Regions from separate parts of the Lysobacter sp. CCNWLW3 genome, predicted to be linked through region 1. Evidence: riboswitches for the same ligand, from Rfam matches in the RefSeq annotation. Region 1 holds a riboswitch; the other holds the start of a gene.

Region 1 (3,189 bases):
AGGTTGATCGAGCCCAGGTTGCACACCGCCGTCTCGTCTTGCGAGGTGACCTCGAGGATCTCGGTGCACAGGTTGGACAGGTGGATGACGTTGCCGTCGCGCAGGGTCTGGTTGGACGCGCGGTTGGACTTGTCCTTGAAGTTCATCCAGCCGTTGCCGGTCTGCGCCAGGGTGCGCATCATGCGGCCGTAGATGTCGCGCGCCTTGACCTTCTTGACCGCCAGGCCGGCGGCCTCGGCGGCGTGGTAGGCGCGGTCGAAGGACTCGCCCCACAGGTCGGTCAACTGCGGCACCTTGGCCGGGTCGAACAGCGACCACTCGGCGTCGGCCTCGACGCGGCGCATGAATTCGTCCGGAATCCAGTTGGCCAGGTTGAGGTTGTGGGTGCGGCGCGCTTCGTCGCCGGTGTTGTCGCGCAGCTCCAGGAACTCCTCGACGTCGGCGTGCCAGGGTTCCAGGTAGACGCAGGCCGCGCCCTTGCGCTTGCCGCCCTGGTTGACCGCGGCCACCGAGGCGTCGAGGGTCTTCAGCCAGGGCACGATGCCGTTGGACAGGCCGTTGGTGGAGCGGATCAGCGAGCCGCGCGAGCGGATGCGGGTATAGCTCAGGCCGATGCCGCCGCTGAACTTGCTGAGCTTGGCCACGTCCATGTAGCGCTTGTAGATCGCTTCCAGCGAATCGTCGGGCGAGTCGAGCAGGAAGCAGCTCGACAGCTGCTCGTGGGTGGTGCCGGCGTTGAACAGGGTCGGCGAGGACGGGATGTAGTCGAGCTGGGCCATGCGCCGGTACAGCGCCAGCGCATCGCCGACGTCCTCGCTGAGCGCGCAGGCGATGCGCAGGAAGAACTGCTGCGGGGTTTCGATCACGGTGCGCGCGGTCGGGTGGCGCAGCAGGTAGCGGTCGTACAGGGTGCGCAGGCCGAAGTAGTCGAAGCGCGCGTCCAGGCTGCGGTCGATGGCGTCGTTGAGCTTGCGCGCGTTGGCCTGCACGAAGCCCAGCAGGCGGTCGTTGATCAGGCCCAGCTCGTGGCCGCGCACGACCGACTGCGAGAACGCGTGGATCTCGATGCCGGCGACTTCCTTCTCGATCACGTTGCTGAGCAGGCGCGCGGCGAGGCGGCCGTACTCGGGCTCCTCGGCGGTGAGCAGGGCGGCGGTGCGGATCGACAGTTCGTCCAGCTCGCGCGTGGTCGCGCCGTCGTACAGGCCGGAGATGGTGCGGGTGGCCACGCGCATCGGATCGACCGCGTACAGGTCCTCGCCGCAGCGGGTCACCGCGCGCACGATCTTGTTGAGGTCGACCGGCTCGCGGCGCCCGCTGCGCTTGGTCACGCTCATGGTCAGGTTGGCGGCCGGCGGGGTCAGGGCGAAGCCGGGGGCGGCGTCGGGCTTGCGCGCCGGCGCTTCGGCGGCGGGGGAGGTGCTCGCTGCGGCGGGCGCTTCGGTGGTGGTGGTCATAGGGGCTCCGATGCGTGGGCGCACGGGTCGCCGGCCTTCCCACGAGGGCCGACGTGCGCGGACGCAGGACGCAACGCCGGGGCTTCGGCGTTGCGGCTTGCGCCCCCGCGGGCGCGAAGTGTTCGAGGATGACGACAGGGTGTCGCGCAGCCCGAGACGGACCGCGGACCGCCATGGCGAACCGCGGCGGGGCGACACCGGCCGTCTTCCCCCGAAGACTCCTGAGCCGGTACCGCGCGGTGTGCGACGCGCGGTTGTCGGCAGGTCTTCGGGCTCGGGACTTGGAGCTAGAAGTGAGCGGGGAGAAGCGAGGAGCGAGTACCAGACCGCTCACACCTCACTTCTCTCCGCTCACTCCTGCCTTTACCTACTGGCGGCCGCTTCCCAGGCGCAGGGCGCCCAGTGCAATGACCGCGTTCGTTTCCCATACCGCTGCGGGGCAGCGCCGGCTTTGCCGCCGCCCTTTCGAGGCGGCTACGCACCGGCTTCCCTTTTAAGCCGATCTCGCGATCGGCACCGACGGACACAACATATTCGGGGTGCTTCGATCCGTCAACACGATATGTGGTGAGCGACCGCAGATTCGCAACAAAAACTTCGGCGCCGTTGCGGCGCCGCGCTTGGTGTTAACGTGCGTGGCGACAAGGACAGGGATGGGGCGCGATGGCAGGACTGGTGACGTTGTTGGTGCTGGTGCTGTTGACCGTGCCGGTACTGTTGATCATCGCCTTGGTCTCGATCTCCGGGCTCAAGGCCCGGGTCGGGCTGCTGGAGGAGCGGATCGCCGAACTCGCGCAGCGCGCCGCCGCGCGGCCGGCGGCGTCCGTGGCCGAAGAGGAGGCCGAGCGCGAACCGACCCTGGGCGAGCTCATGCGCGACGCGCAGGCGGCCCCCGCGCCGTCCACCGCCGTGCCCGCGCCGGTCGCGCCGCCGCCGCCCCAGGTCGCGCCGCCCGCCTCGATTCCCGGCGAACCGACCGCGCCGCCGCCCGCCGCCGAGCCGGCGCCGGCCGTGCCGCCGCCGCTGCCGGCGCCGGCCGTGCCGCCGCCGCTGCCGGCGCCGCGCCCGATTTTCGAGCCAGCGCCGCGCGCCCAGGTGCGCGCGCCGGCGCAGCCGGATCCGATCGAGCGCCTGGTCGGCGCGGTCAAGCGCTGGTTCACCGAAGGCAACGTGCCGGTCAAGGTCGGCATGCTGGTGCTGTTCGCCGGCGTCGCCGCGCTGCTCAAGTACGCCACCGATCAGGGCTGGATGCGTTTCCCGATCGAATTCCGCTTGGCCGGCATCGCGCTGGCCGCGCTGGCCGGGCTGGTGTTCGGCTGGCGCCAGCGCGAACGCAAGCGCAGCTTCGCGCTGAGCCTGCAGGGCGGCGCGATCGGCGTGCTGCTGCTGGTGGTGTTCGCGGCCTTCAAACTGTACGGACTGATCGAGGCCGGGCCGGCGTTCGCGCTCAGCATCGTGCTGGTCGCTGGCGCCGGCGTGCTGGCGGTGCGCCAGAACGCGATCGCGCTGGCGCTGCTGGGCATCCTCGCCGGCTTCATGGCGCCGATCTGGCTGTCGACCGGGCAGGGCAATCACGTCGCCTTGTTCAGTTACTACGCGGTGCTCAACGCGGCGATCTTCGCGATCGCCTGGTGGCGGCCGTGGCGCGCGCTCAACCTGCTCGGCTTCGTGTTCACCTTCGGCATCGGCACCGCCTGGGGCGTGCTGCGCTATCGCAGCGCGGACTTCGCCA
Region 2 (3,189 bases), on a different contig from region 1:
CATCGCGCTGGAGACCACCATGCGCAGCGGATAGACGTAGATCATCACCACCAGCACCAGGGCCAGGCTGAGCACGATCGAGCGGCCGTCGTCGAGGCCGAAGCGTCGGCTCCAGAGGTTGTGCGCGCCCCAGAACAGCGCGATCAGCACGAAGCAGAATACGAAGGTCGGCACCCGCCGCAGGACTTCGCGCAGCTCGGCCACGGTGTCGGGCAGTTCGTTGAACAGGATCACCAGCATGGTCAGCGAGAACGCGAACGCGGCGTCGACGAAGCTCTCCAGCCGCGTCACCTGATGGCCGCGTTCGCGGAAGGCGGGCAAGCTCGGGCCTGGCACGGTCATCGGCATCCTCGGAGACGGACTTCGGGGGGCGGTATCCGGCCATGGTAATGCCCGGGCGTGCCGCTGCTACACTCAAGCTATGTTCGCCGCCAACCCTCTGTCCGGCAGCAAGCCGGAACAATACGACCTGCTCCTGGCCCAGGCACGCGCCCTGATCGAGGGCGAGCGCGACCGTGTCGCCAACGCCGCCAACCTGTCGGCGCTGGTCTACCACGCCCTGCCGGACCTCAACTGGGTCGGCTTCTACTTCTACGACGGCCGCGAGCTGGTGGTCGGGCCGTTCCAGGGCCTGCCGGCCTGTATCCGCATCCCGCTGGACAAGGGCGTGTGCGGGGCCGCGGCGTCCACCGGCCAGACCCAGCGCATCGCCGACGTGCACCGCTTCCCGGGGCACATCGCCTGCGATTCGGCGTCGAACTCCGAACTGGTGGTGCCTTTGTCCTTGAACGGCGAGCTGATCGGCGTGTTCGATCTGGACAGCCCCAAGCTCGACCGTTTCGACGCCGACGACCAGCGCGGCCTGGAAGCGATCGCGCAGGCCTTCGTGGAGTCGCTGCGATGACCGCCGCCCCCAAGCTGCGCAACATCGGCCCCAAGAGCGCGGCCTGGCTGCGCCAGGTCGGCCTGCGCTCGCACGAGGACATCGCCGCGATCGGCACGGTCGAGGCCTTCATGCGGGTCAAGCGCGCCGGCTTCAAACCCACGCTCAACCTGCTGTACGCGATCGAAGGCGCGCTGCTGGGCTGCCATTGGCAGGAGATCCCCGACCAGCGCCGCAACGAGCTGATCGCCGCCGCCGAGGCCGCCACCGCCCTGCTGCCCGCGCCGCGCAACCGCCCGGCCGCCGGCCCGGTGCGCACCACGGTGCTGACCGAAGACACCGTGGCGATGCCGCCGTCCTACGACGACGGCTTCGACGACGAGCCCGCGGGCGAAGGGCGCGACGAGGCCGAAGAGCGCGAGTAAGGCCGGGCGAGATTCGGGCCGCGCCTCGCGCGGGCCCATCCCAAGCCCGCTTCCACTGGCGGGCAAGCCCTCTGCAGTGGCGGAAGAAGGGCGGTAGCGAAGCCTTCCGACCCCTCCGTTCTCCTGCCCGCGGGAGAAGGTGTCCGAAGGGCGGATGGGGGCGCACGGCAAGGCGCTAGCAGCCCGCTCGCGCCAGCCCTCGTCCCCTCCTCCGGCTCGCCAAGCGCCGCCAACCCCAGCCCTTTGGCCCCCTTGCCCCCGAATCGCGTAGACTGCGCGCGCTTCGAGGTGACCCCCGGCATCCGCCGTCAGGGTTGAAACGGGAAGCCGGTGACGCCCCAGCGCTCCATCAGCGCGATCGGGCCAGCCCGGCACTGCCCCCGCAACGGTAAGCGAGTCGAGCGCGGCAACCGCCACTGTGCCCAGCACGGGAAGGCGCCGCGCACGGGACCCCGGTCCCGGCTCGCGAGTCCGGAGACCGGCCCCGATGCGCGACTGGTTGCGATGCGGAGGGCGTCGCGGCGGCGACCGTCGGCGCGTCCAGCGCCCGCATTCGCGGCCCTCTCTCCTCGCGACTCCCTCGATCGACGGCGCGGCACGACCGCCGCGCCCCTGGAGTTTGCTCATGCGTGTTCCGAAGCTGTCCCTGGCCATCGCCGCCGCCCTCGCCCTGCCCGCTCTCGCCCAGGCGCAGCCGAACGACGAGGCCACCGATCTGGACGACGTCGTCGTCACCGCGACCCGTACCGCGATCAGCGCCAACGACGCGCTCGCGCCGGTCGAGGTGATCACCCGCGACGACATCGCCCGCAGCCAGGCGCGCTCGCTGCCCGACCTGCTGCGCGGCCGCGCCGGCATCTCGATCGGCAACCAGGGCGGCCTGGGCAAGCTGACCACGATGTCGCTGCGCGGCGCCGAGACCGACCACGTGCTGGTCCTGGTCGACGGCGTCCGCATCGGCTCGCCGACCTCCGGCCTGGTCTCGTTCCAGGATCTGCCGATGGCCCTGATCGACCGCGTCGAAATCGTGCGCGGCCCGCGCTCCAGCCTCTACGGCGCCGACGCCATCGGCGGCGTGATCCAGATCTTCACCCGCCGCGACCGCGGCGCCGTCGCGCCGCGCGCCAGCGTCACCGTCGGCAGCCACGGCGGCCGCGAAGCCAGCGCCGGCATCGGCGGCCGCCTCGGCCGCGGCTGGTTCGGCGCCGACGCCGCCTACCAGCGCAGCGACGGCATCAACGCCTGCACCGGCTCCAGCACCCTGTTCGCCGGCTGCTTCACCGAGGAGCCCGACCGCGACGGCTACCGCAACCGCTCGCTGTCGCTGCGCGGCGGTTTCGACGCCACCGACACGCTCAGCTTCGAAGGCCACGCCCTGCGCGCCGAAGGCGAGAACGAATACGACGGCAGCTTCGTCAACTACTCCGAAGTCGTGCAGCAGGTGATCGGCGGCAAGGCCACCTGGCGCCCGAACGACGACGTGCGCCTGCAGTTCAGCGCCGGCCGCAACCGCGACTCGTCCGATAACTTCCTCGGCGACGTGGCCAACGGTTTCTTCTCCACCGACCGCGACAGCGTCACCCTGCAGGGCGATTTCGGCGTCGGCGAAGGCCAGCTGTTGAGCGTCGGCTTCGACTGGCTGCGCGACCGCGTCGACAGCGACACGGCTTACGACGAGAGCGAACGCGACAACCGCGCCGGCTTCGTCCAGTACCAGGGCCGCTTCGGCGCGCAGTCGATCGAGGCCAGCCTGCGCCGCGACGACAACGAGCAGTTCGGCGGCCACACCACCGGCAGCATCGCCTGGGGCCTGGGCTTCGCCGGGAACTGGCGCCTGACCGCGGGCTACGGCACCGCCTTCAAGGCTCCGACCTTCAACGA

What was found. A riboswitch is a leader RNA that binds a small molecule or an ion and turns the genes downstream of it on or off. The one in region 1 is predicted to bind cobalamin.
Region 2: it holds a riboswitch for cobalamin, as region 1 does, so the genes downstream of both, btuB (TonB-dependent vitamin B12 receptor) here and V1318_RS14845 (ribonucleoside-diphosphate reductase subunit alpha) in region 1, are expected to answer to the same signal.

The regions. Positions count from the first base shown of each region.
Region 1 covers NZ_JBAHWA010000009.1:43,119-46,307, forward strand. The annotation lists gene V1318_RS14845 (ribonucleoside-diphosphate reductase subunit alpha) at 1-1,337, opposite strand, end outside; cobalamin riboswitch at 1,699-1,993, opposite strand; gene V1318_RS14850 (DUF2339 domain-containing protein) at 2,121-3,189, shown strand, end outside.
Region 2 covers NZ_JBAHWA010000013.1:43,259-46,447, reverse strand. The annotation lists gene V1318_RS16995 (TMEM175 family protein) at 1-342, opposite strand, end outside; gene V1318_RS16990 (GAF domain-containing protein) at 422-904, shown strand; gene V1318_RS16985 (TfoX/Sxy family protein) at 901-1,308, shown strand; cobalamin riboswitch at 1,578-1,810, shown strand; gene btuB (TonB-dependent vitamin B12 receptor) at 1,934-3,189, shown strand, end outside.